3 regions of the Exiguobacterium sp. LL15 genome follow, and region 1 is predicted to be linked to each of the others. Evidence: a T-box and tRNA genes for the amino acid it is inferred to sense, from the RefSeq annotation. Region 1 holds a T-box; the other regions hold tRNA genes.

Region 1 (10,907 bases):
CAGCGAGCGAAGACAATTGGTTTTGGACGAGTGGTGTATCGACATATCCTGGGCAAATCGCGTTGACCGTGATACCCGAAGTTGCCCCTTCTAATGCTGCGACTTTCGTTAAACCGATGACGCCGTGTTTCGCACTGTTATAAGCAGCTTTCCCTGCAAAACCAATCAATCCGTTGATCGATGACATGTTCAAGATCCGTCCAGAGCCTTGTTTTTTCATGATCGGGAAGACATATTTCGTATAGAGGAATGGTGCACGAAGCATGATGCTTTGAAGCAAGTCGAATTTCTCAGTCGAGAACTCTTCGATTGGTGAGACGTGTTGCATTCCCGCGTTGTTGATGACGATATCAATCGTTCCGTAATGTGCGACCGTCTGATCGATACTTGATTTGATTGCCTCTTCACTTGTCACATCACCTGCGACAGCAAACGCATCGAAGCCTTTTTCACGAAGCGTTTCAGCAGAGCGTTTTGCAGCTTCTTCCTGAAGATCGACGATGACGACCTTCGCACCTTCTTGAGCGAATTCTTCAGCGATCTCAAGACCGATTCCGCTTGCTGCTCCTGTAATTAACGCGACTTTTCCTTCGAGTTGTTTCATCATGATGGATTCCTTCTTTCTTTATCTTTACGTGTTCGGTCTCTTTACTGTACGCTGATTGAAAGAATAATAAAAATGAATACTTGTTATGACATCTATAACTCAAAAGAATAGGAGAATACTGATGGATTTCCGCCAACTGGAATACTTTACGGAAGTGGCACGCTTCAAAAGCTTCACTCGTGCCGCTGAACATCTCCACGTCACGCAACCGACGCTTAGTAAAATGGTCCGTCACTTAGAAGAAGAACTTGAGATGGAATTGTTCGACCGGAGCAAACGACAAATCGTCCTGACGGATGCCGGCGAGACCTTATTGATTGAAGGTGAAAAGATTCTGCGACAGTTATCTGATCTGCCTTCTCATCTCTATGATGTCATGCATCTGACGAAGGGAACGATTCGTCTCGGCGTACCCCCACTAATTGGTTCGCTGTTTTTCCCAGGTCTACTGCGTCGCTTCGAAGAGATGTATCCGATGATTCAAATCGAATTAATCGAAGCCGGTGGACATGCGTTAGAAAAAGCGGTCGTCGCCGGTGAAGTCGATTTGATCGCAACGGTGCTGCCTTCGGATGAGCATTTAACGACACACCCTTTCATTGAAGAAGAACTCCATTTATTCTTACCGAGTGATCATCCACTCGCTGATCGGTCGATGATTGCGTTAGAAGAAGTTTCCGACATGCCGTTCGTCTTGTTCAACGAAACGTTCTCGCTCCACGATGTTGTCTTGAACGCCTGCCAAGATGCCGGATTTACGCCTAACGTGTCTCGGGTGAGCTCGCAGTGGGACTTCTTATGTTTACTTGTCGCAGAAGGAAATACCGTGACCGTCCTGCCGCGTTCGATCGCGGATCGCTTTTCGATTCGTGGCGTCAAAACGATCCCACTTGAAACACGAGTCCCGTGGCACTTAGGAATCGCCGTCCCGACCGGTCGCTACCAATCGTACGTGACGCGGAAATGGATTCAATTCGTCAGCGATATGTATTCCAAATAAGCATACCTTTCATAAAAACCATGTATTTGTAGAATGGGAATTCTTCCTTTACGATGAGAACATCGTTAAAAAAGAAAGGAAGTCCTTTACCATGGCAACTCATTTTGAATCACGTCACGAAACAGGCGTTAAAAAACTCAGCGAATTCACAGACGCAAACGCTGCACAATCGACGCATGACAAAATCTCTGAATCCCTGAAAGATATCGCTCCAGCAGTCGGTGAGTGGATTACGGATTTCGCATACGGTGAAGTTTACAGCCGCGATGGTCTCGTCAACCGTGACCGCGCAATCGTGACGATTGCTTCTCTCGTCACACAAGGTACAGAACCACAGCTCGCTCTCCACATCAATACTGGATTGACAGCTGGTTTAACAGGCAACGAAATCGTTGAAGCTATCATGCATCTTGTTCCTTACACTGGATTCCCACGTGTCTTGAACGCACTCGAAGTCGCAAAAGTCGTCTTCGCAGAACGTGGCGTCACAGTCGAAACAGAATAAGATAGGCACGACTTAATTGAAAAAAGATGGGCATGACGCATTTTCGGGTATCTCCTTAACAAAGGAGTGGTCGATCATGCGTTATGCCCTTTTTGCGGATCTTCACAGTTCAGTAGCCGACACAGCGGCTGTCCTAGCTGACATACGGCGGATCGCTCCCGATGCGCATTTGTTTTGTCTCGGTGATGTTCATGAATGCCATGTCGGTAAAAAGCGAGCGAAGCGCTATTCTTTCGAATCGCTCTCCCTCGTCGTGACGCTCGATGATGATTTTATAGAGCTGATTGATTTTAAGACGTTACTGGGTAATCAAGAAGAGCGCATCCTGTCTCTCGTTCCACCACATCTGTCTCCTGTCATCGATGCATTACGCGATTGCCCTCGAAAACAACGGATCGAGGGGGCGTTATTGATTCATGGAGATCAACTCAGTTGGTCGCGGGATTTTCTACCCGACCTGTCACAACAACGCGAACCGTTACTCTTTTTTGGTCATAGTCATATCAGAGGTTTGTTTCGAAATGGTATCGCCAAATCGAGCCCACTAGGTCAAACTTTATCCATCAAAGGAAAACGATATGCCGTCAATCTGGGTCCCGTCGTCTTCGAACGAGAATGGTGTCTTTACGATTCAGAGCAACAAACGATCGTATTCTATCAGGCGAAGTAAGAGGATACGACAAAAGCCGTCGGGCACAGGGCTCGACGGCTTTTGTTCATGCATCTTATTGATCAGAGATAACGGACAAGCGATGCCTTGACGACATCCACTTGTGTGAAGTTCGTCTCTTCCGCGAATGTTTCGATGACTTGACGGACATCCCCTTGACGACGTACGAAGCTCGTCGGGACTGGTGTCGTACCGACAAGTTGCTCATGCAGACTCGTCAATCGATGATCATCGATGATCGTCGTCATCAAATCAAGGAACAGGAGAACATGCAGACGGTTCAAATAATCCCATGGTTTGTCTTCCGAACGGAATTCATTACGAGCGAGCCATTTTTTCAATCCGATCGCATCGATTTGACTCAACGTCTCTGTCGTACGTGCCGACTTCCAAAGCGTCAACAGTTCACCCAGTTTTTTTCGTGTCTGTTTCTTACGCATGAAGAATTCAAAATTATCTTTCGTCCGTAATGCGTCTCCTTCAATCGGAGCAATCAAATCGGCTTCCGGCGCCGTCACGAAATCGTGAACGAAATCGACAGACTCTCCCGGTAACCAAGCAGCGACTTTCCCGTGAAAATCAGCCATAAAGGCGACCGTTTCTGCCAAAGGCTCCTGCTTCATCTGTGAAGCAGCTTGCTGTAATCGTTCTTTCGTCTCAGTCTTCATAATCTACCTCTTCTTATTCGTGGATTGGTCTTACATTTCTTCTGGAGCGCCGACACCGAGTAAACGAAGACCCTCTGTCAAGACGATCGTGACCGACTTGACGAGTGCAAGACGCGATTGTTTTGCTGCGTCATCTTCGAGAACACGGACGTGTCCGTAGTATTTATTGAAGCTTTGTGCAAGATCTAAGACGTAGCGGCTGATGATTGATGGCTCGCGACGTGTGAACGCGCGATCGATGACCGTCGAGAATTGGTTTAGCATCGAGACGACACCCCATGCATGATCATCGGCACTACCAGCGAATGGTGTGCCATCATAGCCACCTTTACGGAGCAACGAGTGCGCACGGGCATTCGTGTACTGGACATACGGTCCTGTTTCGCCTTCGAATTTCAACATCTGCTCAAGATCGAACTCGATGTTGTTCATCCGTTCGTTCTTCAAGTCGTGGAAGATGACGGCGCCGACACCGACTTGACGAGCCGTGGCTTCGGCATTCGCTAAGTTCGGATTTTTTTCCGCGATGTTTTGCTTCGCAACGTCGATCGCTTCTTGTAGTACTTCTTCAAGTAAGACGATCCGACCTTTACGCGTCGACATTTTCTTTCCGTCCTTCATGATCAGACCGAACGGCACATGGTGCATTCCGTCGACGTTCTCAAATCCAAGTTTCTTCAAGACTGCGAACAATTGCTTGAAGTGAAGCGCTTGTTCCCCACCGACGACGTAGAACGCTTGCTCAAAGCGGTACGTTTCGAGACGATAGACAGCAGCTGCTAAGTCACGTGTCGCATAAAGCGTTGCGCCATCTTTCTTTTTAATCAAAGCAGGTGGCATACCTTCTGCTTCGAGGTCGACGACCATTGCCCCTTCTGATTCGACGAGGAGATCTTTTTCTTCAAGCAAATCGATGACGTGTTGCATCTTATCGTTGTAGAAGGCTTCTCCGTTCAAGCTATCGAATTTAACACCGAGCATCTCATAGACACGGTTAAACTCGACGAGTGAGACTTCACGGAACCACGTCCAAAGCGTCGTTGCCTGCTCATCACCTTGTTCGAGTTTTTTGAACCAGAGACGTCCTTCATCCTCAAGTGCCGGATTTGTTTCCGCTTCTTCGTGGAACCGGACGTATAATTTCAACAATTCCTTGATTGGTTCTGCACGGACCGCTTCTTCCTCACCCCACATCGTGTAAGCCACCATCAATTTCCCGAACTGTGTTCCCCAGTCCCCTAAGTGGTTGACACCGACGACGTCGTACCCTTTTTTACGTGAGATTTGGTTGAGCGCGTTCCCGATGACCGTCGAACGCAAGTGCCCCATCGAGAAGGGTTTCGCGATGTTTGGTGATGAAAAATCAGTGACGATCGTTTTTCCATTCGCTTCACTTGATCCGAACGCCTCTTGCTCCGTCAGGACTTGGTTGACGATTTCTTGCGAGACGACTTCCCGGTTCAAGAAGACGTTGATGTAAGGACCAACAGCTTGAACGTTCGAGAACAACGGCGCGTCAATTTTTTCTGCGAGCTCCGAAGCAATCATGTTCGGTGCTTTACGGAATGCTTTAGCGAGCATGAAACATGGGAATGCCAGATCTCCATGATCTTCATGTTTCGGTTGCTCGATCAGTTGTTCGATTTGTTCAACCGATAAGGCACCTTCCATGACGTGATGTAATACTTCTGCATACTGCGCTTTATAACTCATCTTTATTTCCTCCTGCTTCACTGATTTTTTGGCAATAAAAAACGCCCCTTGCGCCACGCGCAAAGAGACGGAATGACCGCGGTACCACTCTTCTTGGTGTCACTCGACACCCACCTTGTTCGGGGATAACGGGGTTCCCCCGGCTACGCCTTTTCCATCAGGAATCGGGCAGCGTCTCAGAAGTGCGTTTCACGACCGGTTCGTCCTCAGGCTTCCACCATTCCCTGATTCGCTAGTTGACGAATATCAACCGTTACTCTCTTCATCATCGACTGTATTCGATATCTTTCACATTATACGCAATTCTTTCTTTTCTCTCAACCTTATTTTTTTGGTAAATGGCTTATCAAAATTTCCACAATTCGGGTATAGGAATAAAAGATACTTCTCAGGGGGAGGGATGTTTCATGCGCTACTACCAACATGTAGCCCGGACGAGCTGGATCGTCTTCGGTCTCGTCGCCTTGACATTATTAGTGATCGGCATCGTTCATCCACCAACCTTCCATCCTTCTGTCTCCATCATCAACACTCTTTATTTATTCGGACTCGTTCTCCTGTTTCAGTTCGATAATGTCCGTCGTGGTGGCATTTACTATACATTCCAAGAAGGCATCATCTTATTTTTATTCCTCAATTATGGTTTAACGTACGCCTTGATTTTAAGCCAAGTCGGTATTCTCGTCTTTCAATTCATGTCTCACCGAAAAGCGATTCGTTGGAAACGTTTCGTTTATCTCTACCCGATCAACGCCTTGTTCGATTTAGTCTACATCTCGCTTCCGGCCTTTGCGTATTATGCGCTCGGCGGACCAATCGGCTCAAACTTTACGTATACGAAAGCCTTACTCCCTTTCATCGGCTTTTTGATCACCGTCTTCCTTGTCTCTTACTTCCAATGTCTATTCGTCAATCGCTTCCTCTACTTGAAATACGACTGGCAACGTCTCGTAAAGCTTCAGTCCCTCGTCTACGGGATTAGCATGTTAAGTGCTCTACTTGGAATCTGGTTCTACGATGAAAGTCCGCTCGTCGCGGCTACAGTTTCCGTCTTGATTCTCTTTTTGTTCAAACGTCTGTTGCAAGAGCGTGGTGACTCCCTTGAAGCAAACGATAATGCTAAGCGATTTGATGATGCGAAGGAACACTTGTTGATTTCCCGCTTCGAGCGCGAGACGATCGATTCGTTGCTCCTCGATTTACCGCATCTATTGCCGTTTTCTGAAGGTTGGATCTCGATTCAACAACAGCGGAAACAAGTCATCTATAACATCCGGACGAAACAACCGATCGACGTGTTACCACTGTTTCATTCCTTGTCAGCCGACGATTTGCATACCCCAATCATCTATGGTCTTCGTTGTGACTGGGGAAACGATATTCAGATCGGATTGCCTGTCGATCGTCACTCGATGCTAGCGATTCCTTCGATTACGAGCGGAGAGGTCGATGTTTCGATCATCCTATTCCATCAAGTCGCAGACGCCTATGATGCGACAAATGCCGACGAATTATCTCGTTTGCTCCGTATCTTTTGTCGCGTCTTAGAACGCTCACGTGAAACGGTCCAACTCTATACGGAAAGTCGGACCGATGCCTTGACCGAATTACCGAATAGCCGTGCTTTTTATGAACACGGTCGGCAGGAATTTGCGGCTGACTCCTACCCGCTCTCCGTGATCCTGTTCGATATCGATCATTTCAAACGTGTCAATGATACGTACGGTCATAAAGTGGGCGATCTCGTCCTTCGTGAACTCGGTCGACGTATCCAGGCGATCCAATTGCAATATGATGATGTCTTTGCTGCTCGTTATGGTGGGGAGGAATTCGTACTTCTGTTGCGAAATGGTAGTCAAGAGGCTGCTATCCAGATTGCCGAGACAGTCCGCCATGCGGTCATGGATCGTCCCTTCCTCGTCGATGGTCACCGACTGTCCTTAACCGTCAGCCTCGGAATTGATACAGTGGAGGAAAGATATCAACGGACGTTCGAAGAATCGTTACGTCAAGCCGACCATGCACTCTATGTCGGCGGAAAACACAATGGACGCAATTGTACCGCGCATTATGCAAACCTTTGAAAGGTCGTGACTCTATTGTCGATTACGGAAATTGAAATGACGCTACCGACATCACAAACTCACCGGACGATTCGGATTCATCGTCCGCCCCATTTGGATCCTTCTGAAGCGTTACCAGTGATTTATATGCACGATGGACAAAACGTCTTCAGTGGAGAAACCGCCTCGTTCGGAAAAGGCTGGGAGATTCATCTTGCGCTACAACAGACACAGATTCCGGCAATGGTCGTTGCGATCGACAGTCCAGAAGACGGAATGGATCGTTACGATGACTACGCTCCTTGGAGTGATGAAGCTTTATTGATGCGGACTGCCTATCCTTCACATCGGTCGTCGATCGGTGGAAAGGGTAAGGTCTACATGGACTGGATCATCCGCGAGTTAAAACCATACATTGATGCCAACTACGCGACACGTCCTGATGATACGACGATGATCGGCAGCTCGATGGGTGGCGTCATCTCGCTCTATGGATTATTCGCGTATCCGGAAGTCATCACGCGCGTCGCTGCCCTGTCGACTGCCGGATGGGCAAACTTCTCCTCACTCCTTGAATTCATCGAGCGTAGTCCGTCTCTGTCTGCCACTCATCGCTGTTATATGGATGTCGGCACAAAAGAAGTGAGTGGTCCGATGACCGAAACGGATTATTTACACACAAATGATGTATTAGCACGGGCGGTCGAACAAAAACTCGCTCAAAGTCGCTATACGATCATCCCGGAAGCGATTCATCATGAAACGGCCTGGGCGAAACGTTTACCCGATGTTTTGCGTTACTTGTTTCCTTCTTCTTGAATACACAAAAAGCCGGGCGATTTCTACTAAAGAAATCCTCCGGCTTTTTACGCGTGCCTTATACTAATTCTTCTTGTTGCTCTTTTTCATAACGGTTGCGCGGATGCTCCCGGCATTCATCGGAACACGAACGCATGACTTTTGGTTCGCATTCTTCACAGCAGAAGTGCTGTCGATTACATTCCGGGTTTGCACAATTAACGTAGCGCGTCTCCGGTTTTCCACAGTAGTAACATTCTGAGACGACAGAAGGATTGACGGCATTGACAGGAACTTGTACACGTTCATCAAAGACGTATAGTTCGCCTTCCCAGTCTTCTCCTTGCGTCTGTTCATCTTTTCCGTACATGACGACTCCGCCTTTAAGATGGAAGATATCATCACTCTGTTGCCGTTTACGGAAGTACGCCGTGAATTTTTCACAACGAACGCCACCTGTACAGTATGTGAGAACCTTTTTCCCTTCAAACAAATGCTCGTTCTCGTCAAGCCACTCCGGGAATTCCCGTGAAGCATCGACATCCACTTTTACAGCATTCTTGAAGTGTCCGAGGTCGTATTCATAGTTGTTGCGTACATCGAGAATGACGACGTCATCTTGTTTCATCATTTCTTTCCACTCTGCTGGTTCAAGATACGCAGCGTGTTCTTCTGGTACGTTGAATTCATCCTCAAAACGCCATGTGACGAGTTCTTTTTTGTAACGGACGAACGTCTTTTTGAAGGCGTGCTCTTCGACTTCATCGATTTTGAATTCGATGTCAGCGAATCGTGGATCCGCCGTCAAGTCCTTCATGTATTGTTCCGTTTGTTCGACCGTTCCAGAGAGTGTGCCGTTGATTCCTTCTGGTGCGATCAAAATCCGACCTTTGATACCGAGCTCTTTACAGTAAGCAAGATGCTCTTTCGTTAGCTGTTCCGCATTTTCAATCGGAACATACTTATAAAATAATAGTACGCGATAAGGTTTCATATTCCTCATTAGCCCCCATGTCAGTTTTTTGCAGTAAAACGAACGTTGGCAAACGAAGCGTCTAGCTATTGACTAGCTGGGAACGCCTGCAAAACGCACCCATTTAAGTATAATACCAACTCCCTTTCGAATGTACAATCTACAATTCCTGAATCCCTTTCAAGGAATTTCATTCCCTTTCTCAATCAGAAAGAGGTAAAATAAAACACAGTAGTACATCTCGCAAGGAGGATTCCGAATGCTCCATACACTTCGTGACTGGATCGAGCAGATGATTTTCTTTCTCCAAGACTTACCTGGAGGAGCTGCCACCGGTTTGATTGCCCCGTTTCTTGAGTCTCTATTTCCTTTCCTGCCACTCGTCCTGATCATTTCCGCGAATGCGGCAACTTATGGTTTTGGTATGGGTGTTCTCGTATCATGGGTCGGGAGCATGCTTGGATCACTCGTCGTCTTCGCTTGTATTCGATATCTATTTCGTCGTCCGGTCACGCGTTGGCTTGAAAAACACCATGCCGCGCAGCAGTGGATCGAACGTGTTCGTCACATGAGTCCCATCTCACTCGGATTCTTTTTCTCGCTTCCGTTCATGCCTGCGTTCATCATCACGTCCATTTCCGCCATGATTCAACTATCGCTGCGGACGTATTTGATTGCTGCTGGTGCCGGTCGTCTGATCGTCGTCATCATCTTCTCGCTGATCGGAAAGGAATGGTCCACGTTCCTTGAACGTCCGATGCGTCTTGTCCTTCTATTTTTGATTTTACTCGCCATCTGGGGAGTCAGTCGCGGGACGGAAGAATGGTTGAAGCGTCGTGCGCTCTCAAAACGTGCGGATCATTTACGGGAAATCGAAGATAAAATCGAACGTCCATCTGAAAAATGACTCAAGCCTGTCTATGATTCCATAGACAGGCTTTTTAAGCTGTTCTCATTTTTCGGAGACTAGGTCTTTTGAATCATTTTATAATGTAATTAATATATAAAAATAACGTTCAAACAATGTTCAATATTGAAAACGCTTACATTAAATTGGTATGACCAATATTAATATAATAATGAGCTTTTCCTCATAAAAATTAGGATAGCTTTTCCAGAAACGACATCCTTATAATGAATTTACATTCATTCCTTAAAGGAGGCGGCCTCATGCATCAAGTGTCCGAAGTTCAAAAAAATGAAGCGACTCAATCCGCTCCAGCAATCGTCGAGAGTGCTACCTTTCAACAATTGATGCGTCAAAAGAATGGCTTCATTCTTCCAGCCATCAGTTTCTGTCTTATTTTTTATTTTACGCTTCCGATTTTGACAAGCTACTTTACGATTTTAAATCAGCCGGTATTCGGTGATATTACGGGTGCTTGGATCTTCGCTTTTGCTCAGTTCATCATGACGTGGACGTTCTGCATGATGTATAGCAAAAAAGCACGTGCCTTTGATCGACTCGTCGAACAAATCAAGGAGGAGTCGAAATGAATTATACTGCCGTTGCTTTATTTGCGGCGATCGTCGGTTTGACGCTCGTCATTACATACTTTGCTGCTCGTAAAACAAAAACTGCTAACGACTTTTATACAGCGGATGGCGGACTCACTGGTGCACAAAACGGGATGGCGATTGCCGGCGACTATATGTCCGCTGCCTCGTTCCTCGGAATTGCTGGGATGATCGCTTTAGCCGGATTCGACGGATTCTTCTACTCAATCGGCTTCCTCGTTGCCTATCTGGTTGTCTTGTACCTCGTTGCCGAACCACTTCGGAACCTTGGGAAGTACACGATGGCGGATATGATTGCCGCTCGTTTCAATGCTTCAAAAGTTCGAGGAGTCGCTGCCATGAACTCAATCGCGATCTCGATTTTCTATATGATTGCGCAACTCGTTGGTGCG
Region 2 (10,907 bases), on a different contig from region 1:
CAATCCGAAAATCGACTTCATCTGGAACCATACGGTTAAACAGATCAACGAACAAGACGGGAAAGTCGGCGGTATCGAGCTGATCAATACAAAAACAGCTGATGTGACGACGCATCCGATCGATGGGGTCTTCATCTACATCGGGATGAACCCGATTACTGGTTACGTACAAGATCTCGGTATCTTGAACGACCAAGGCTACGTCGTGACAAACGAAGCGATGGAAACGAACATCAAAGGGATTTTTGCTGCTGGTGACGTTCGTGAAAAAACATTGCGTCAAGTCGTTACAGCGACAAACGATGGTTCGATTGCCGCGCAAAACGCGCAACACTTCATCGAAGCGTTACTTGAAGAACTCCAAGAATCCTCACACGCGTAATAACGAACCAGTTTCATTGAAGGTACCTTCAGTGAGGCTGGCTCTTTTTTTATGATATACTGAGAAAGAAGCGAAAAATACACACGGAACTGTTGTCTGGAGGGCGAAAAGATGGAACAGAATCAACCGCAACTTGTCATCATTACGGGTATGAGTGGGGCTGGTAAGACAGTCGCAATGAACAGCTTTGAGGATTTAGGCTATTTCTGTGTCGACAATCTACCACCGACGCTATTGCCACAGCTCATCGAAGTCATCGGACAAGTGCGTCCTAAAATCGCCGTTGCCATCGATACACGTGCGCGTGATTTCATTGATAGTTTTTTTGTCGTTTATGAGGATTTGAAAAAGACGAACTTACAAACGCGGATGCTCTATCTCGATGCGCGTAACGATGTTCTCGTACGCCGTTACAAAGAATCGCGTCGTTCCCATCCGCTTGCACCGACTGACTCACCACTGATCGGAATTGAACGTGAGCGGACGTTGCTCGAAGGGTTCCGTGATAAAGCACAAATGCTGATCGATACGAGTGACATCAAACCGCTTGCCTTAAAAGAGCGTTTGTTGAAAGAGTTTACGACAGGAGAGCGGATTCCATTTACGGTCAATGTCATGTCGTTTGGCTTCAAACATGGCTTACCGCTTGATGCCGATCTTGTCTTTGACCTCCGGTTCTTACCGAACCCGTTCTACATTCCGGAACTGCGTCCAAAGACAGGACTCGATGAGGAAGTCGCGTCCTACGTCATGCAGTGGCCGGAAGCGAAGCTGTTTTATAAAAAACTCGTTGATCTACTCGAGTTCTTGATTCCGCAATATGAGCGGGAAGGAAAGTCGCAACTCGTGATCGCCCTCGGCTGTACAGGCGGGAAACACCGGTCGATCACGTTTGCGGAAGCCATCAGCAAGGAATTCGCGACGCAGTATCACATCGAGACGAATCACCGGGATTATGTGCATGCGAAGGAGGAGAAGTGATGAAATGGGAACGTAAAGTCGTCGCCATCGGTGGCGGGACAGGACTCTCAACGCTTCTTCGTGGACTGAAGCATTACCCGCTCGACATTACAGCGATCGTTACGGTCGCGGATGACGGCGGCAGTTCTGGTCGTCTGCGGACGGAGTTTAATATGTTGCCACCAGGCGATATTCGCAATGTCATCGTCGCCTTGTCGAAATCGGAAACCTTGATGGACCGAATCATGCAGTACCGGTTTGAGACCGGCGAAGGATTGCATGGGCATTCGCTCGGCAACTTGATGCTGACGGCAGCGACACAACTCTGTAACGGTTCGTTCGTCGAAGCGATTGGTGTCATGGGACAATTGTTGAACGCAGAAGGAAAAGTCTATCCGGCGACGGAACGGACGATCACGTTATGTGCCGAATTTGAGGACGGGACGATCGTTAAAGGAGAGTCACTGATTCCAACGGTCGGTAAGAAGATTGAACGGATCTTCCTTGAAGAACAAGACGTCCGTCCGGTACCGGAAGCGATTCAAGCGATTCTCGATGCTGATGTGATCGTCCTTGGTCCGGGTAGTCTCTATACGAGTATCATCCCGAACGTCTTGATTGATGAGATCCGCGAAGCAATTCAGCAATCACTGGCGCCAGTCGTCTATATTTGTAACGTCATGACACAACCAGGCGAGACGACAGCATTTACAGCCAACGAGCATTTATCGACGCTCGAACGTTTTCTCGGTCAAGGCGTCGTCGATACGATCATCGTCAATAATGAGTCGATCGATGCCGGTTACTTGAAAAAGTATCGAAAGGATCATGCCGACATTGTCACCTATAATGAAAAACAATTCGAGCTCGCAGGCGTTGAAGTGCTGGCAGATGATATTGTCGACTACAATCATCATTTCATTCGCCATGACTCAGATGCGGTCGCTAGCCTCGTCATGCGAAAAGTACTATCGATTCGTCGGATGCGTCAACTCGAAGGGAAGGAGGAGCTGACATGAGCTTTGCCTCAGAAGTCAAAAAAGAATTAACGCAGATTCCGATCACCGATCATGAGATGAAGGCGGAACTTGCGGCGCTCGCACGGATGAACGGTGCGATCTCGTTCGGTCTCGGACGTGGTCTGACACTCGATATCTCGACCGAGAATGCTTCGATTGCTCGCCGGATCTATTCGCTGTTGAAAAAAGCATACGGAGTCCATCTCGATCTGCTCGTGCGGAAGAAAATGCGTCTGAAAAAGAATAATGTCTACATCGTCCGTGTTAAGCAACAGGCGGACAAGATTTTGCAAGACCTCGGAATCCTTGGAGAAGGATTCACGATGATTCGTTCAATCAGTGATACGATCTTAAACGATGAACGGAAGGCACGCGCGTATTTACGAGGAGCGTTCCTCGCCGGTGGTTCGCTCAACAATCCGGCGACGTCGTCGTATCACTTAGAGATTTTTAGCTTATATGAGGAACATAATGCAGCGCTCCGTGGTCTATCGAACGTCTTTGATTTGAATGCGAAAGCGATCGAACGGAAAAAGGGACACATCCTCTACATCAAGGAGAGCGAGAAGATTTCCGATTTCCTCAAGCTCGTTGATGCGACACAATCGATGCTACGGTTCGAGGACGTCCGTATCTTAAAAGACATGCGTAACTCGGTCAACCGTCTCGTCAACTGTGAGACAGCGAACCTCAACAAGACGGTCGGTGCGGCATTACGCCAAGTCGAGAACATCAAGTTCCTTGAGCGGACGGTCGGGCTCGATGTCTTACCGGATAAGTTGAAAGAGATCGCGATCTTGCGCGTCACACATCAAGATGTCACGTTACAAGAACTCGGGGAGATGGTCGAAAGCGGCTCCATCTCAAAATCAGGAATCAATCACCGGTTGCGGAAGATTGATCAAATCGCTGAAAAAGTACGGAATGGAGAGTCGATGACAGGGGCCTTATAAGAGGGTCGCTTGCGAGATGAACCATAGTCTACTATAATATATAGTCGATGCAACTAAATGTTCGAATTAAGGAGTTTTTGAAATGGCTAACGAAAAGAAACGTATTTCGCTCACTGTAGACGCGAAGTTTGACGAAGTATTAACGAAAAAAGCAAAATCAATCGGTGTACCGAAAAGCACACTCGTTGCATTCGCAACATCTTTATTCCTGAAACAATTACAAGCGGAAGAAGAGCTTTCGCCACATGCGAACGCAATCTACTCGCTGATTCGTGAAAACCACGACATCGTTTCAGACATCACAGACTTGATTGACTGATCATCGACCTCTCGTTCTACAAGGAACGGGAGGTTTTTTGTTGTATACAGATGAATAGAGAAGAGTTCGCTTTCCTGCAGATACAAAAAAAGTGCCTCCCGAAGGAGACACTCTGGGTGACTTATGCACGTTCCATGACGCGGTCGATGAGACCGTAATCAGCAGCAGCTTGTGCTGACATGAAGTTGTCACGCTCTGTATCGCGTTCAATGACTTCAAGTGGTTGTCCTGTGTTTTCAGCCATGATTTTGTTGAGGTGCTCACGCATTTTGATGATACGTTCCGCATGGATTTTGATATCCGATGCTTGACCTTGTGTACCACCGAGCGGTTGGTGGATCATGATTTCAGCGTTTGGTAACGCGAAACGTTTTCCTTTTGCGCCTGCTTGGAGCAAGAACGCACCCATCGATGCTGCCATACCGATACAAATCGTTGAGACTTGTGGCTTGATGAAGTTCATTGTATCGTAAATCGCCATACCGGCAGTGATCGAACCACCTGGGCTGTTGATGTAAAGCGAGATTTCTTTATCTGGATCTTCTGCTGCTAAGAACAGAAGTTGGGCAACGACTGAGTTGGCGACGTTGTCGTCAATCGCGCTCCCGAGAAGAATGATGCGGTCTTTTAGCAAACGTGAGTAGATATCGTAAGCACGTTCCCCGCGGTTTGTTTGTTCGATGACTGTTGGAATTAACATAGTCTTTGCCTCCTTATAGTTGGTATGTAGCTTCCTATTCGACTTATCCTTATCATAATCCTTTGGTCAATATTGGTCAAAAGATACGATGCGACTTTTAGGTATTTTTCCATTACAAGGGCAAATGAAACATATCAATATAGAAAAAAGGCAACGCCATTGCTGGCATTGCCTTGTAGTTGAATAAATGGTACACCCGGAGAGATTCGAACTCCCGACACCTGGTACCGGAAACCAGTGCTCTATCCCCTGAGCTACGGGTGCATCTGATGTACTGAACAATTAATAGTATAGCGACATTTTTTCAGAAAAGCAATAGGGAAGCAGGACTTTTCTTTTCTCCGGCGACTCAAAAGGGGTTCAGAGCACGTTTCTTAAAACGTTTCTTCTATAATAAGAAGTGAGGGAGGGGAATCGATGGATCAACGCCAGGAACAGACGCAACAGATGACGTTATCGGCGTCACAACAGTATCAATTACATGTGCTTGAGCAACCGGTGGCAGAGCTCGAGGAGGAATGGCGACGGTTGAAACGACGGTTGCATCGTCATTACCCGAATCAGGTTTCGCTAGAGGTCGAGCAGATGGCAGGTAATATGGCATCCTATGAAGACGAGCTTCTTGCACAAATACGTTTAGAATCAGTCAGACAGGAAATAGGATATATGGCGGAACAACTCATCGTGTATTTAGAAGCGGACGGTTTATTACGGACGTCGGACGAGCAGCTCGCTGCATCCTTCTCGACCGATGTCGCAACGATTACAGAAGCACGGACACTCTTACAACAATGTCAACCGGTCGGCATCGCTGCCCGCTCGGAGCGCGAGTGCCAATGGTTACAGGCAATCGAGCTAGACGACACGGAATTGATCGGACTAACGGATCGGTTGCGACATGAACCGGCGAGTCAGGTATTCGCTCAGTACAGTGAGGCGGATCGAGCGCGGTTGCGAAAACGATTGACACGCCTGAGCCGGACACCGGATCTTCCTAAAGAAGAACGACTGGTCATGGCAGAAGCACGGATTCACCTGTTAGATGGAAAACTTCAGATCGATTGGATGACACTCGATACGGATCAGACGTGGCTCGAACTAAAAGAGGCAACGCCTTTTTTGCGCGCGTACGAACGACGCCGTGTCACGATGCATGCCATCCTCTCAGTTTTGCTTGAGCGACAAGAACGCTGGTTCAAAGGAGAACTGCATCTTGAGCCATTGACGAAAAAACAAGTCGCTGAGGCGACGGGGCATCATCCGTCAACGATTGGTCGAGCGATTGCTGCGAAGTACGTCGAGACGGTCCATGGTCTCGTTGCTCTAGAAGACTTGTTCGTCTCACGGACGACAACCGGAGATTCGAGTTTTTTGATTAAACGGCGGATCGCCGAATACATTCAATACAGCGATCGTCCGTTAAGTGATCAGCAATTGACGGATCGTCTGCAAGAAGACGGTCTGACAGTCGCAAGGCGGACGGTCGCGAAGTACCGGGCAGCGCTTGGTTTAACGAAAAAAACGATGCAGCAAAGGAAGGCGCAATCAGAATGGGATTAAAACGACACAGACACTTAACACTCTATTCACGTCCGGGATGTACGCTATGTGAAGAGGCCGCCATCTTACTCGACTTCGTACTCGATGAGTTTCCGGAATGGACGTTCGAGGAAGTCAACATCGATCAGGATGAAGCGCTCAGTCTACGATTCTTATACGAGATTCCGGTCGTCATGCATGACGAGGAAATCTGGAGTTATGGCAAATTCGAGACGGAAACGATAAGAAACCGCTTACTTCAAAAAACTTGAGAAACGAGACTTGCAAGGCGAGAAATGGACTGTTATGATAACGGTGTACCAAGTGGGACACGTTATGACATGCGGGACAGAAAGCGTCCAGCTACTTGAGAGGAGAGGGAAATACATGATTCGGCAGTTAGTCCAGATCCAAAAACGAATCGTGCCTGATCTGATCGAAGAAATGCAGACACGCTACGACATCCTTCATTATGTACGACTGATGCAACCGATCGGACGACGTACGCTTGCGACGAGCCTTGGCTTGACGGAACGCGTCTTACGGCGGGAAGTCGACTTCTTGAAGCAGCAAGACCTCCTAGAGGTCGCGACGCAGGGGATGTCCTTGACGGATGAAGGACGAAATGTTCTTCGCAGCATGCACAGCATCATGGGAGAACTCGCAGGGATCTCAGACATGGCGAAAGCCTTGAAAGAGAGACTCGGAGTACGTGACGTCGTCATCGTACCGGGTGATTCCGATGAAACCTTCTGGGTACAGCGAGACATGGGGCGGGCAACCGTCGCACGTCTCAAACGAGAGCTTTCTTCAGACCATCACAATACGATCGCTGTCACAGGCGGTACAACGATGGCATCCGTCGCGGCGATGATGTCGCCAGACAAGGAACACCGTCCAATGACGTTCGTTCCGGCACGCGGAGGACTGGGAGAAACGCTCGAATTACAAGCGAACACAGTATGCTCACGGATGGCATCACGCGCTCAAAGTGATTATCATCTGCTTCACATCCCGGACATGGTCAGTACAGAGACGTTCGTCAAGATGATCGAAGAGCCGAGCATAAAAAATGTGCTTCAAATGATTAAAGGTGCTTCAATCGTGGTACATGGAATTGGTGAGGCGAAAACGATGGCAAAACGTCGTCGCGCGTCTGAGGATCTCCTAACCCGACTGGAACATGAACAGGCAGTAGCGGAAGCATTCGGATATTACTTCGACCGAGACGGGAACATCGTGCACCGGGTCAAGACAGTTGGTCTTCAACTGGCTGACTTGAAGCAAGTCGAACACGTCATCGTCGTCGCAGGTGGTCATTCGAAGGCAGAAGCGATCAACGCCTATGTCAAACAGTCGCCAGACATCATCCTGATTACGGATGAAGGCGCAGCAGCTTCGATTTTGAAAGGGTAACCCCCTTTTGAATAATAGATAACTCGCTTTACATTAAAAGGAGGAAAATTATCATGGCAGTAAAAGTTGGTATTAACGGATTTGGACGTATCGGACGTTTGGCACTTCGTCAAATTCTTCAATTCGATGGAATCGAAGTAGTCGCGATCAACGACCTTACAGACACTAAAATGCTTGCGCACCTTCTCAAATATGATACGACTCAAGGTCGTTTCGACGGCGAAGTTGAAGTACACGACGGTTACTTCCTCGTCAACGGTAAAGAAATCAAAACACTTGCTAACCGCAACCCAGAAGAACTCCCATGGGGCGAGCTCGGTGTTGACATCGTTCTCGAATGTACTGGTTTCTTCACAGACAAAGAAAAAGCTGAGCTTCACTTAAAAGCTGGCGCTAAAAAAGTCGTTATCTCTGCACCTGCAACTGGCGACATGAAAACAGTCGTCTTCAACACGAACCACGAAATCCTTGACGGAACTGAAACAGTTATCTCTGGTGCTTCTTGTACTACAAACTGTCTCGCGCCAATGGCTAAAGTTCTCCAAGATCAGTTCGGAATCGTTGAAGGTCTCATGACTACGATCCACGCTTACACTGGTGACCAAAACACACTCGACGCTCCACACCCTAAAGGTGACTTCCGTCGTGCACGTGCGGCAGCAGCAAACATCGTTCCAAACTCAACTGGTGCTGCAAAAGCAATCGGTCTCGTTCTTCCAGAACTTCAAGGTAAACTTGATGGATCTGCACAACGTGTACCAGTCGCTACAGGTTCACTCACTGAGCTCGTAACTGTACTCGACAAAAAAGTTTCTGTAGAAGAAGTCAACGCAGCAATGAAAGCAGCTGCTAACGAGTCTTACGGTTACACTGAAGACGAAATCGTTTCTTCTGACATCGTTGGTATCTCTTACGGATCACTCTTCGATGCAACACAAACTAAAGTCATGACAGTCGGCGACAAACAACTCGTTAAAACAGTTGCTTGGTATGACAACGAAATGTCTTACACTAGCCAACTCGTTCGTACACTCAAACACTTCGCAGAAATCGCTAAGTAATTCGAGCAATTAAATAGCAATTGAATAAGAGCGGAAACGATATCAGTCTCCGCTCTTATTGCGGAAAAAAGCGGGAGGGGCATTCGCCCCTCACTATACGTAAGAGACGGAGGACGAATGTATGAATAAGAAATCGATTCGCGACATCGATGTACAAGGAAAACGCGTATTTACACGCGTGGATTTCAACGTACCGTTGGAAGACGGTAAAATCACGGATGACACACGGATCCGTGCTGCACTCCCAACGATCAAACACTTGATCGACGGCGGAGCAAAAGTCATTCTCGCTAGCCACATGGGTCGTCCAAAAGGCGAAAAGAACCCTGAGTTCTCACTTGCACCAGTCGTAGCACGCCTCAGCGAATTGCTTGGTAAAGACATCAAGCTCGTTGAAGAAGCATACGGTCCAGTTGCAGAAGAAGCAGTCAGCAAACTCGAAAACGGCGATGTCGTCGTCTTAGAGAACGTTCGCTTCTACCCTGGTGAAACGAAAAACGACGAAGAGCTCGCTAAAGGATTCGCGAAACTCGCTGACGTCTTCGTCAACGACGCGTTCGGCGCAGCACACCGTGCACACGCATCGACAGAAGGTATCGCACACCATGTCGACACAGCAGTTGCCGGTCTTCTCATCGAAAAAGAACTTCAAGTTCTCGGTAAAGCTCTTTCTAACCCGGATCGCCCGTTCACGGCAATCATCGGTGGTTCGAAAGTAGCGGACAAAATCGGTGTCATCGATCACTTACTCGACATCGTCGATACGTTGATCATCGGTGGCGGCTTATCGTACACGTTCCTCACAGCTCGTGGTATCGAAGTCGGTACTTCACTTCTTGAGGTCGATAAAATCGACCAAGCGAAGGAATTCATGAAGAAAGCAGAAGAAAAAGGCGTTAAGTTCCTCATGCCAATCGACTGCGTCATCACGAAGGAATTCGGAGAAGAAACATATGTCGGACCACGTGACATCACAGAGATCCCAGCAGATCACATGTCACTTGATATCGGTCCAAAAACGGTTGAACTCTACTCAGAGGCAATCAAGAACTCGAAACTCGTCGTCTGGAACGGACCGATGGGCGTATTCGAACTCGATAAATACGCAAACGGTACAAAAGGTGTCGCGCAAGCTCTTGCGGACAGCGATGCGTACTCAATCATCGGCGGTGGCGACTCAGCTGCTGCGGCAGAGAAATTCGGTCTTGCTGACAAAATGAGCCACATCTCTACAGGTGGTGGAGCAAGTCTCGAATTCATGGAAGGGAAAGCTCTTCCTGGTGTCGAAGCGCTAAACGACAAGTAATCTAAGTTCACAAGGGAGTGTTTCTCAATGCGTAAACCAATTATCGCAGGTAACTGGAAGATGAATCTGACGCTCAAGGATGCAGTCGCATTCGTTGAGGAAGTCAAAGGAGCTGTACCTGCTTCGACGACAGTCGACGCAGCCGTCTGTGCGCCAGCAGTATTCTTGGCACACTTGACAGAAGCAGCAGCTGGTACGGATCTTAAGATCGGTGCTCAAAACATGTACGACAAAGAGAGCGGTGCGTTCACTGGTGAAATCAGCCCGCTCATGCTCAAAGAACTCGACGTGACATACGTCATCCTCGGTCACTCTGAGCGTCGTGAGTACTTCGGCGAAACAGATGCGTTCATCAACAGCAAAGCGAAAAAAGCGTTCGAGCACGGTCTCGTTCCAATCGTTTGTGTAGGTGAAACACTGGAAGAGCGTGAAGGCGGCAAGTTCGAAGACGTCATCCGCGAACAGACAGCAAACAGCCTCAAAGGTCTTACTGTCGACCAAGTGAAAAATCTCGTCGTCGCATACGAGCCTGTCTGGGCAATCGGAACAGGTAAATCAGCGACAGAACAAGATGCACAAGATTCTTGTAAATTCGTCCGTGACGTCGTTGCAGCTGAATTTGGTGCTGAAGCAGCAGAAGCTGTCCGCATCCAATACGGTGGTAGCGTCAAACCGGAAAACATCAAAGAATATATGGCTCAACCAGACATCGACGGCGCGCTCGTCGGCGGTGCAAGTCTTGAGACAGGATCGTTCCTCAAACTGTTGGAGGCGATTTAAATGAAAAAACGTCCAGTCGCACTGATCATCCTTGATGGTTTTGGTATGCGTGACGAGGAGTTCGGAAATGCCGTTACGGCGGCAAACAAACCGAACTTCGACCGTTACTGGGGTCAATACCCGCATACGTTGTTGAATGCGAAAGGCGAATACGTCGGTTTGCCTGAAGGTCAAATGGGGAACTCAGAAGTGGGTCACCTCAACATCGGTGCAGGTCGCGTCGTCTATCAATCGCTATCCCGAATCAACAACGCAATCAAGGATCGCTCGTTCTTCTCGCGTCAAGCGATGAACGATGCGGCAGGTCACGTGAAGAAATACGGTTCAGCGCTTCATATCTTCGGTTTGGTCTCTGACGGTGGAATCCACAGTCACATCAACCACTTATATGCGGTGCTCGAATTCGCGAAACTTCACGAAATCGAAAAAGTCTACCTCCATGCTTTCACGGACGGTCGTGACTGCGACCCAC
Region 3 (10,907 bases), on a different contig from region 1:
TACCGAAAAGTGGTGTTTGTTTTGGTGTAGCATCCATCATGATTCACTCCTATCTGTGAACCATTATACCGAGATGATTCTTGTCGGTCATTGTTTTCCTAAAAAAATTTGCAGTTAAATGCAACGGCTCGGGTTGTCTTCTAAAAAGGACAGGAGTAGAATAAGTGATGAAAAGACGAATTTCCTTATGAAAGCGCTTTTCTACCAAAATGCGCCAACGGTTGATTGGCAAACAAAAGGGGGGATTTGGATGGCGAATCATCGTGATTTCGTGAGTCGTAAAATACACTCACTGCTCGGCGTCATTCCAATCGGGTTATTTTTACTTTCGCACTTAACGACGAACTACTTCATCGTACGTGGTGAGGAAGACTTCAATAAGGCCGCGGAATTCGTGGGGAACGTTCCGTATCGATTGTTCTTAGAGATCTTTGTCATCTTCATTCCAATCATCTTGCATGGCGTCTACGGTGTGTACATCGCATTCACCGGATCTGCGAACACAGGGCGTTATACATACTTCCGGAACTGGATGTATGTACTGCAACGGTTCAGCGGTGTATTCCTTGTCGTGTTCATCACGTGGCACGTTTGGGAAACACGGATTGCCGCTGCGATGGGAACACCAGTCGATGCAAGCATGATGCAGAACATCGTCGATAACGGATTCATGCTCGCGTTCTATATCGTCGGGATCTTGGCGACGACATTCCACCTTGCGAACGGACTTTGGACGTTCTGCATCACATGGGGAATCACGCAGTCACCAGCATCTCAACGGGCGATGTCTTACGTGGCAGCACTCGTATTCATCGGTTTATCGTTTGTAGGCGTACGCTCGATCTTAACGTTTGCAGGCGTGTTGTAAGGAAAGGGGAACTGACAACATGGCGAACAAGAATCTTGTCATCATCGGCGGAGGGCTTGCCGGTCTGATGGCTACGATAAAAGCAGCGGAGCAAGGCGTACCAGTTAAGTTATTCTCACTCGTACCCGTCAAACGCTCACACTCTGTTTGTGCACAAGGTGGCATCAACGGAGCGGTCAATACAAAAGGGGAAGGCGATTCACCATACCAGCATTTCGATGACACGGTATACGGTGGGGACTTCCTCGCAAATCAACCACCTGTTCAAAAAATGGCGGAAGCAGCGCCGAAAATCATTCATATGTTCGACCGGATGGGCGTCATGTTCAACCGGACACCGGAAGGCTTACTCGACTTCCGACGTTTCGGCGGAACGTTGCATCACCGGACGGCATACGCTGGAGCGACGACAGGACAACAACTGTTGTACGCATTAGATGAACAGGTTCGTAAGTTCGAAGCGCAAGGTTTGGTAGAAAAATATGAAGGATGGGAATTCCTTCGTGCCATCATCGATGACAATGGCATCTGTCGTGGAGCAGTTTGTCAAAACCTCCGGACGATGGAAATCGAGGCATTTGCCGCGGATTCTGTCATCCTCGCGACGGGTGGTCCTGGGGTCATCTTCGGAAAATCGACGAACTCGGTCATCAACACAGGACAAGCTGCAGCTGCTGTCTATCGTCAAGGTGCGATCTATGCGAACGGTGAATTCATCCAAATTCACCCGACAGCGATTCCTGGAGACGATAAGTTACGTCTCATGAGTGAATCAGCACGAGGTGAGGGTGGTCGCGTCTGGACGTATAAAGACGGTAAGCCTTGGTATTTCCTCGAAGAGAAATATCCGGCATACGGAAACCTTGTTCCACGGGATATCGCGACACGTGAGATTTTCGACGTCTGTGTCAATCAAAAACTCGGCGTCAACGGGGAGAACATGGTCTATCTGGATCTATCGCATAAAGACGCAAAAGAACTTGACGTCAAACTCGGTGGGATCCTTGAAATCTACGAGAAGTTCGTCGGTGACGATCCACGAAAATTACCAATGAAGATATTCCCTGCTGTTCACTACTCAATGGGTGGACTATGGGTCGACTACGATCAAATGACGAACATCCCTGGATTGTTCGCAGCTGGTGAATGTGATTATTCGATGCATGGTGGTAACCGTCTCGGAGCGAACTCACTTCTCTCTGCGGTATACGGCGGAATGGTCGCTGGACCATCAGCCATTGCTTATATGAATGAACTCGAGACATCGGTTCATGAGATGAGTGAGGACGTGGTCGAAGCGCATAAAATCGAAGAAATCAACCGCTTCAACGATATCCTATCAATGGAAGGTACGGAAAACGCGTATCAAATACACCGTGAGCTTGGAGAAATCATGACGGATAACGTCACGGTCGTCCGGTACAACGATAAGCTCGAAGAGACACTGACAAAAATCAAGGAACTCCGCGATCGCTTCACACGCATCTCGGCAACGGATACAGCACGTTGGAGTAACCAAGGGGCATCGTTCATCCGTCAGCTCGATCACATGCTCGACCTAGCTGAAGCAATCACGCTCGGTGCTTTAAAACGTGACGAGAGTCGCGGAGCGCACTATAAACCGGACTTCCCGGAACGTAATGATGAACAGTTCTTGAAGACGACGATGGCACGTTACACGAACGGTCATCCGGAAATCTTCTATGAAGACGTCGACACGTCGTTGATTCCACCACGGAAACGCGATTACAGCAAGAAGTCGAAGAAAGAGGTGAAAGCATAATGGCGACACCACTCGAATCATCTACTACGCAAAAATCGGTTCAATTCATCGTTCAACGTCAAGATGGACCTGATGGTAAACCGTATGATGAAGCGTTTGAAATTCCGTACCGTCCGAACATGAACGTCATCTCTGCTTTAATGGAGATTCGCCGGAACCCTGTGAATGCAGCCGGTGAAAAAACGACACCGATCAACTGGGACATGGGTTGTCTAGAAGAAGTCTGTGGCGCTTGTTCGATGGTCATCAACGGTACACCACGTCAGTCGTGTACGGCACTCGTTGATAAACTCGAACAACCGATCCGCCTTCAACCTATGCAGACGTTCCCGATCGTTCGTGACCTTCAAGTCGACCGTCAACGCATGTTCGATGCGCTGAAGAAAGTCAAAGCATGGGTCCCGATCGATGGAACGTACGACTTAGGTCCAGGACCACGGATGCCAGAGAACAAACGTCAATGGGCATATGAGTTATCGAAATGTATGACGTGTGGTGTGTGTCTCGAGGCATGTCCGAACGTCAACGATCGTTCGACATTCATCGGACCAGCATCGATCTCACAAGTTCGTCTATTCAACTCGCATCCGACAGGTGCCTTCCACAAGGAAGAACGCCTTGAAGCGTTAATGGAAGATGGCGGGATCATGCAGTGCGGTAACGCTCAAAACTGTGTTGAGGTTTGTCCGAAAGGGATTCCGCTGACGACTTCAATCGCGGCGATGAACCGTCAGACGACACTTCATTCATTCAAAAAGTTCTTCGGTAGTGACGAAGGACGAACAGGTGAAGCCGTTAGTTCATGATTTATCAAAGAAGGAGCTTGCTCCTTCTTTTTTCATTCAGACAGGAGGAACTCATTGTGCGCGTACCAGCTTATATTCCAGAACTTGAGTCATGGCTTGAACAGATGAAACATGGCACACGACTCGACGTCGCTGTTCGTTTTGCGGAGACGGATGCCTATGGTCATATGAATAACCGAGTACCGTTCGTCTATTTTGAAGACGTTCGGACATTGATGTTAGAGGAAACAGGATATTCGCTTGCAGAAGACGGCATTATCGTCGTCGCCGATGCTCAGTGTAACTATATTCGCCAAGTCTATCCACGGGCGCGTCTCGCTGTCTATGCGTATCCGGTACATGTCGGTAGTGCATCGTGTGACGTCCACTATGCGGCATTTGATGAGCAAGGTGAATTGATGTTCACGGGACGGACATCTATGGTACAAATCGATCGTTCGGGGAAAGCATTCCCATGGAGTGAAGCGTATAAAAATTCCTTGCAGAATCGATTCGAATCCGTTATCATTTGATAATGAGTTCACATATTCGAAAACGACTCACTAGTACGTTATTAGTGAAGGGAGATTTCTTAATCATGGAAAAAACATTCAAAGTCATCGCGGATTCAGGCATTCACGCTCGTCCGGCTACTCAGCTCGTCAACACAGCTTCTAAATTCCAATCAGACATCAACTTGGAATACAACGGGAAGACTGTCAACTTGAAGTCAATCATGGGTGTTCTTTCACTCGGAATCGCGAAAGATTCAGATATCAAAATCGTTGCAAACGGTGACGATGCTTCTGAAGCAATCACGACTCTTTCAGATATGCTGACTAGCGAAGGTCTTGCTCAGTAATCCTGTAATCGTACATTCTCGGACGCCGGTCTTGCACCGTCGTCCTTTTTTGTTACCATAGGAAAGAGAGAAAGAGGTGGAGAAGAGTGAATCGAGCGATTGGAGTACTGGATTCCGGAGTCGGTGGGTTGACGGTCGCACGTGAATTGATGCGACAGTTGCCCCATGAGCGAATCATCTATGTCGGGGATACATTGCGGTGTCCGTATGGTCCTCGTCCAGAAGAAGAGATTCGTGAGTTTACGTGGGAGATGATTGATTATCTCGTGCAACAAGATGTGAAATTGATCGTGATCGCCTGTAACACAGCCACGGCTGTCGTCTTAAAAGAAGCGCGAGAACGTTTAAATATACCTGTCATCGGTGTCATTGATCCGGGAGCCCGCGCGGCAGTTAAGGTGACGCGTACGAAACGAATCGGTGTCATTGGAACGAAGATGACGATTACAAGTAATTCCTACGAGAAGGCGTTACGCCACGTCGAAGGGCAAGTCGTCGTCGAATCGTTAGCGTGCCCGCCATTCGTTCCGCTCGTCGAGTCGATGCAGACAGATGGTGCGTACGTCGAACGTGTCGTTGCCAATACATTACGACCATTGATGAATTACGATATGGATACATTGATCCTCGGGTGCACCCATTACCCGCTTCTAGCAGATGTGATTGGACGGGTCATCGGACCAGGCGTCCAGCTAATCTCTTCAGGAGACGAGACAGCGCTCGAGGTGGCAGCACTACTTGATTACAATACGATTTCAGCAGATGTGACACAAATTCCGGAACATCGTTATTACGCGACAGGCGATATCCGCTCATTTGATCAGATTGCGACGGACTGGCTCGATCAGACCATCCATGCGGAGCGCATCGTGCTTGGAACGGAGGAAGATTAAATGCGGATAGACCAACGAACGGCGGATCATCTCCGTCCTATTCAATTATCGATTGATGTCAATAAACACGCAGAAGGTTCTGTCTTGATTGAACTGGGAGATACGAAAGTCCTCTGTACGGCGACCGTCGAGGAGAAGGTGCCACCGTTCCTTCGCGGTAAACGCCAGGGCTGGATCAATGCGGAATATTCGATGTTGCCGCGTGCGACGGCTCAGCGGACCGCACGAGAAGCCGTCCGCGGCAAACAGACGGGACGGACGATGGAAATCCAACGTCTGATCAGCCGCTCGCTTCGGGCCGTCGTTGATTTAGAGAAGCTCGGGGAACGAACGATTTGGATCGATTGTGACGTTATTCAGGCAGATGGCGGTACACGAACGGCATCGATCACTGGTGGTTTTTTGGCACTCGTCCGAGCAGTCGATCAATTGATTCAAGCGGGAAAACTGACAGATACACCGATCAAAGAGGGCATCGCAGCCATCTCGGTTGGAATCGTCGAGTCGAATGTCTTGCTCGATCTATGCTATGAAGAGGACGCTGCGGCGGAAGTCGACTTCAATCTCGTCATGACCTCATCGGGTAAAATCGTCGAGATGCAAGCAACAGGAGAAGAGTCGACATTTTCCCGTCAAGAGATGCTCGAAATGCTCGAACTTGGGGAAAAAGGTATTAAGGAACTGATTGAGGCTGGCCGTGAGGCACTCGGTGTCTCTTGGTGGTATGTAGGAGAAGAAGTGGGGGAACATAGATGAAGGTCATCGTCGCAACACACAATGCAGGTAAAGTGAAGGAACTTGAAAGCATGCTGGGTCGTCTCGGTTATACGGTCGAGTCGTTACTCGATCACGCCGATGCTCCGGAAACGGATGAAACAGGTGAGACATTCGAGGAGAATGCACTTTTAAAAGCAACAGAGGCAGCAGCCTACTTTGGCCACGCGGTACTTGCTGATGATTCAGGTCTTGAAGTCGATGCTTTAGATGGCGCTCCCGGCGTCTACTCAGCACGCTTCGCGGGACTTGAAAAGTCGGATGCGGCGAACAATGCTCTACTACTTGAAAAGTTAGAAGGTGTTCCGGAGGAAGAGCGGACGGCGCGCTTCGTTTGTGTACTCGCGCTAGCGAAACCAACGGGTGAGACATTGACGGTTCGTGGAACGATGGAAGGGCGAATCGGTTTTGAGGCGTCGGGTTCGAACGGTTTCGGTTATGATCCATTGTTCGTCACAGAAAGCGGACAGACGGCTGCTGAATTGACGAAAGAAGAAAAAGCGATGATTAGTCATCGTGGCAATGCATTGCGCAAGCTCGAACAGGACTTAACTACTTTCTTAGGAGTGTGATGAAGATGAGAGCGTTGATCGTTAGTGATAGTCATGGACTAGAACAAGAACTGCTTACGATATTCGAACGTCACCAAGACGTAGATGCGGCATTTCATTGTGGGGACTCCCAATTGACGCGCGACATCGAATCATTATATCCATATCGTGTTGTGCGAGGGAATTGCGATTACGGACACGATTTTCCGGAAGAAGTCGTATCGGAAATGGATGGTCATACCATCCTCTGTGTCCACGGGCATCGGCAGGACGTCAAATACAGTCTAGATGTCTTACAGCATCATGCGAAGGAAAAGCAGGCGGACATCGTCTTATATGGTCATTCCCATGTGGCGAAGGCTGAATATCGGGACGGTGTGTTATTCATCAATCCAGGTTCAATCCGGATGCCACGTCATCGACCAGACAAGACGTATGCGATTCTTGAAGTGGATCAAAACCGTTATTCTGTCGATTTTCTTGATGTGAACGGTGACCCGGTAAATGCCCTTCATCTGGACGGAACATTTTTGTAATAAAATAATTGCAATGTTTGTAATGTGATTGACACGAAAGAATTGTTCTAGTATAGTTTATTCGTGTTGACACGTCCCAATAGCTCAGCAGGATAGAGCAACGGCCTTCTAAGCCGTCGGTCGGGGGTTCGAATCCCTCTTGGGACGCTATAATTAAAATAGAGACTGCCCTTACGAGGGTGGTCTCTTTTTTTTATTCCGATTTTCGATTATAATTAAGGTATCATGAACTCGAAAGGGATGAATGCTATGTGGAAGAAAGTTGGAGCAGTCCTTGTGCTAAGTACGTTTCTTGCTGGATGTAGTGAGATTTCAAATACAGTCGACGATGCAAAACAACAAGTCAACGATGTAAAAAATAGTGTCGATTACGCTGGAGAACTTCAAGGCATTGCAAAAGATACAGCACAAGTCACGTCAGATTTGTCGGCTTCCTTGAATGAGGCGGCTACGACAGCGCGTGAATCTGCGAACCCTGAACAGGCACTCGATCAACAAATCGAAAAGTTGAAGGAAAACGGAACGATTGATCAGTTCAATCAAGAACTGGATCAAATCGATCAACGATTAGCGGGACTTGAAAATCCGCCGCAAGAATTGCAAAATTTAAGTGCAAAACTCGAGCAGTACGTGAATCAATCGGAAGATATCGCTCGATTACTTGAAGCTGACGTCTCATTAGATACGTTGAATCGATTAGGAATCGAGCAGGCGGGACAACTTCAAGAAGCGATCACGAACTGGACGTCTTTACTCGATCCATTTACGAAATAAGAAGTTGAATATGAAGGAGTGCCGGAATATGGGGACATCGCGCTGGATGGAATATGAACTAGAAGTAGAACGAGCGCGGATTCTTCGTTTGCCCGCTTCTAAACAAGAACAATTGATTATGGAATTAGAGACTGACCAATTGACAGGAGAAGATGTCTTACACCGGCTCTATGTCATTCAACCACTCTTAATGCATGACCGTGAACGATTTGAAACAGTGGCAGAACGTTTTCTTGAAGTCGAGGGTGTCGAGCAAGTGCTCGCACTCTTTCTTTATGAACTCGGAGAACGTTATCCGATGAAACTCGCTTTGCGCTCGGCGTCACCGTATCTGCCTTATGGGCTCGCGCTTCGATTAGATGAAATCAAACAACAGATGCGTGTTCGCGAACAAAAGCCGGCAGTTCAAAACAACCCTGTTGCGCAGCGTGAGGTAACAGCAGCAACGGAATTGATGCATGTGTTGCGACACGGCAGTTGGGTCGAACAAATGCGCCAATTGACCGGTGTGGAATTCGAACGGACATCTGAGCTCATTGCATACATCACACAAAAATACCTTCAGGCGCAAGAGACAGCACATCAAAGTCTACTCGTCATTGATCAGTTATTAGGAAGCGTGCTTCATCACGTGCCATATCCGGTAAGCATTCATGTGCCACACTTAGATATAGACTGGACGATCTCGTCACGTGAAGAGTTAGAAGAAATCCTGCTGGTACATCAACAGGAGCAACAAGCGTTACTGGCATCGATGCACACGTTAGAGCGAATGGATCCGTTCCGAGCGTTGCTCGTCTTGCGATCGGATCAACTGATTCATCTTGAAGAACGAGAACGAATCGAATCAGATATGGAGAAGTGGCTCGCGGCATGCGAAGAACTCGCAGGTCTGACATTTGAACGTGAAGAACCGGAACGTATCCTCAGTCCGCTGGCGAAGCGGTTATATCGAGCGGCACATATCCTTTATCCGGAAGTCATTGCATTCGAGCAAATTTACTTCGATTGAGACATCAGGAAACGATTCGTTCAACAGTGGTAATCGTCAGAACGATTGTGCTATAATGTGACTTGTTGTACACACATGTACGCTAATTGACAATTTTGGAGGGACTCAGCATGACTGCAAAATGGGAAAAACAATCAGGTAGCCTCGGCGTCCTCACGTATGAAGCGCCTGCTGAAGCATTTGATAAAGCGGTAGACCAAGCGTTCAAGAAAGTCGTTAAGACTTTGAACACACCTGGTTTCCGTAAAGGAAAAATGCCACGCGCAATGTTCAACAAAATGTACGGTGAAGAAGCACTGTATCAAGATGCACTCGATATCCTTTATAAGGACACAATCGAAGGTGCAGTCGTCGAATCAGGAATCGAGCCAATCGCGCTTGAGAACATCGACGTTGAAACACTCGAAAAAGGCAAGCCAGTCGAATTCAAAATCACGTTCGTCATCGAGCCAGAAGCTACACTCGGTGAGTACAAAGGTCTTGAGTACACAGCAGTTGAAACGAACGTTACTGACGAAGACGTCGACGCTGAACTCAAAACATTACAAGAACGCGGTGCAGAACTCGTCGTTAAAGAAGATGGCGTCATCGAGAATGGCGATACAGTCGTATTCGACTTCGCAGGTTTCGATGGGGAAAACCAATTCGACGGCGGAACTGCTGAGAACTACTCACTCGTCATCGGTTCTGGAAACTTCATTCCTGGATTCGAAGAGCAAATGGTCGGTTTAAAAACTGGCGAGCAAAAAGATCTTGAAGTGACATTCCCAGAGGAATACCACGAAGCATCACTCGCTGGAAAACCAGTTACATTCAAAGTAACAATCCACGAAGTTAAAGCACAAGAGCTCCCTGAATTGACAGATGAGTTCGCAAAAGAAATGGATGAAGAAGTTTCTTCACTCGACGAGTTGAAAACAAAAATCCGTACGCGTCTCGAAAACACACGCAAACAAGAAGCTGATGCTTCAATGCGCGATGAGTTAGTCGAAGCGGCTACGAAAAACGCGACAGTTGATCTTCCAGAAGTCATGGTCGAAAACGAAGTCGAGCGTATGGTTCAAGAGTTCACACAACGTATTCAATCACAAGGCATCGACCTCAACATGTACTTCCAGTTGACTGGAACGACAGAAGAGGCAATGCGTTCTGAAATGAAAGAGCAAGCGGAAGAGCGCGTTAAAGCACGTCTCGTCCTCAAGCAAATCGTTGCTGACGAAAAAATCGAAGTAACAGATGAGGAAACTCAAACTGAACTTCAATCAATGTCAGAACTCTACAACATCCCTGCAGATCAACTTGAAACGATGCTTGCACCACAAGGTGGTCTTGAAACGCTTAAAGGCGATCTTCAATTCCGTAAAGCTATCGATGTTCTCGTCGACAACGCAAAAGCAAAATAAGCCATTTCATGGTTTTCAATCGACTTCAAGCCCAATTTCTGGTCTTGGAGTCGATTTTTTTGTACGATAGGTCAAACAAGGACAAACAATCCTTGGTTCAGAACATCAAACTGTAAATCGTTCGTCCAGGATTTGAAAGACTTTCCTTGTTCATGCTACAATCATAAATAGTAAAACGTGAGACGGGATGCTACAGGCATCCATACAATTTCCACGTTAAAGGGGTGGACCTTTATGTTTAAATTTAACGAAGAAAAAGGTCAGCTAAAATGTTCTTTCTGTGGAAAGACACAAGAACAAGTACGCAAACTTGTTGCTGGACCTGGCGTTTACATTTGCGACGAGTGTATCGAACTCTGCAATGAAATCGTAGAGGAAGAACTCGGTACTGAAGAAGAAGTCGAGCTGAAGAATGTTCCAAAACCGCATGAAATTCGTACGACACTTGACGATTATGTCATCGGTCAAGAGAAAGCGAAGAAATCGTTGTCTGTAGCGATGTACAATCACTACAAACGAATCAATGCTGGTGGTCGCGCAGATGATGTCGAGCTCTCAAAATCGAACATCGTCATGATTGGACCAACAGGTAGCGGTAAGACACTTCTTGCCCAAACGATGGCACGTATCTTGAACGTACCGTTTGCGATTGCAGATGCAACAAGT

What was found. The T-box of region 1 lies ahead of argS (arginine--tRNA ligase). A T-box ahead of a tRNA ligase gene usually reads a tRNA of that ligase, here a tRNA-Arg.
Region 2: it encodes a tRNA-Arg, which carries the amino acid that the T-box ahead of argS (arginine--tRNA ligase) is inferred to sense. The anticodon was not compared.
Region 3: it encodes a tRNA-Arg, which carries the amino acid that the T-box ahead of argS (arginine--tRNA ligase) is inferred to sense. The anticodon was not compared.

What each region holds. Positions count from the first base shown of each region.
Region 1 covers NZ_JANFNX010000003.1:52,649-63,555, forward strand. Annotated here, with positions in the region: gene NOM72_RS13320 (3-hydroxybutyrate dehydrogenase) at 1-607, opposite strand, end outside; gene NOM72_RS13325 (LysR family transcriptional regulator) at 729-1,607, shown strand; gene NOM72_RS13330 (carboxymuconolactone decarboxylase family protein) at 1,699-2,112, shown strand; gene NOM72_RS13335 (metallophosphoesterase family protein) at 2,189-2,782, shown strand; gene NOM72_RS13340 (hypothetical protein) at 2,845-3,450, opposite strand; gene argS (arginine--tRNA ligase) at 3,481-5,163, opposite strand; T-box leader at 5,224-5,441, opposite strand; gene NOM72_RS13350 (GGDEF domain-containing protein) at 5,571-7,247, shown strand; gene NOM72_RS13355 (alpha/beta hydrolase) at 7,263-8,045, shown strand; gene trhO (oxygen-dependent tRNA uridine(34) hydroxylase TrhO) at 8,104-9,018, opposite strand; gene NOM72_RS13365 (TVP38/TMEM64 family protein) at 9,257-9,904, shown strand; gene NOM72_RS13370 (DUF485 domain-containing protein) at 10,168-10,494, shown strand; gene NOM72_RS13375 (solute symporter family protein) at 10,491-10,907, shown strand, end outside.
Region 2 covers NZ_JANFNX010000001.1:405,096-416,002, forward strand. Annotated here, with positions in the region: gene trxB (thioredoxin-disulfide reductase) at 1-382, shown strand, start outside; gene rapZ (RNase adapter RapZ) at 494-1,363, shown strand; gene NOM72_RS01900 (gluconeogenesis factor YvcK family protein) at 1,363-2,361, shown strand; gene whiA (DNA-binding protein WhiA) at 2,358-3,314, shown strand; gene NOM72_RS01910 (hypothetical protein) at 3,397-3,633, shown strand; partial or broken gene clpP (ATP-dependent Clp endopeptidase proteolytic subunit ClpP) at 3,755-4,339, opposite strand; tRNA gene NOM72_RS01920 (tRNA-Arg) at 4,522-4,597, opposite strand; gene NOM72_RS01925 (RNA polymerase factor sigma-54) at 4,751-5,893, shown strand; gene NOM72_RS01930 (glutaredoxin family protein) at 5,884-6,144, shown strand; gene NOM72_RS01935 (sugar-binding transcriptional regulator) at 6,260-7,288, shown strand; gene gap (type I glyceraldehyde-3-phosphate dehydrogenase) at 7,342-8,349, shown strand; gene NOM72_RS01945 (phosphoglycerate kinase) at 8,471-9,655, shown strand; gene tpiA (triose-phosphate isomerase) at 9,683-10,435, shown strand; gene gpmI (2,3-bisphosphoglycerate-independent phosphoglycerate mutase) at 10,436-10,907, shown strand, end outside.
Region 3 covers NZ_JANFNX010000001.1:658,211-669,117, forward strand. Annotated here, with positions in the region: gene NOM72_RS03180 (YslB family protein) at 1-37, opposite strand, end outside; gene NOM72_RS03185 (succinate dehydrogenase cytochrome b558 subunit) at 251-868, shown strand; gene sdhA (succinate dehydrogenase flavoprotein subunit) at 888-2,651, shown strand; gene sdhB (succinate dehydrogenase iron-sulfur subunit) at 2,651-3,457, shown strand; gene NOM72_RS03200 (acyl-CoA thioesterase) at 3,514-3,969, shown strand; gene NOM72_RS03205 (phosphocarrier protein HPr) at 4,035-4,298, shown strand; gene racE (glutamate racemase) at 4,385-5,191, shown strand; gene rph (ribonuclease PH) at 5,192-5,947, shown strand; gene NOM72_RS03220 (XTP/dITP diphosphatase) at 5,944-6,537, shown strand; gene NOM72_RS03225 (metallophosphoesterase family protein) at 6,543-7,052, shown strand; tRNA gene NOM72_RS03230 (tRNA-Arg) at 7,126-7,199, shown strand; gene NOM72_RS03235 (hypothetical protein) at 7,302-7,826, shown strand; gene NOM72_RS03240 (hypothetical protein) at 7,855-8,838, shown strand; gene tig (trigger factor) at 8,949-10,241, shown strand; gene clpX (ATP-dependent protease ATP-binding subunit ClpX) at 10,476-10,907, shown strand, end outside.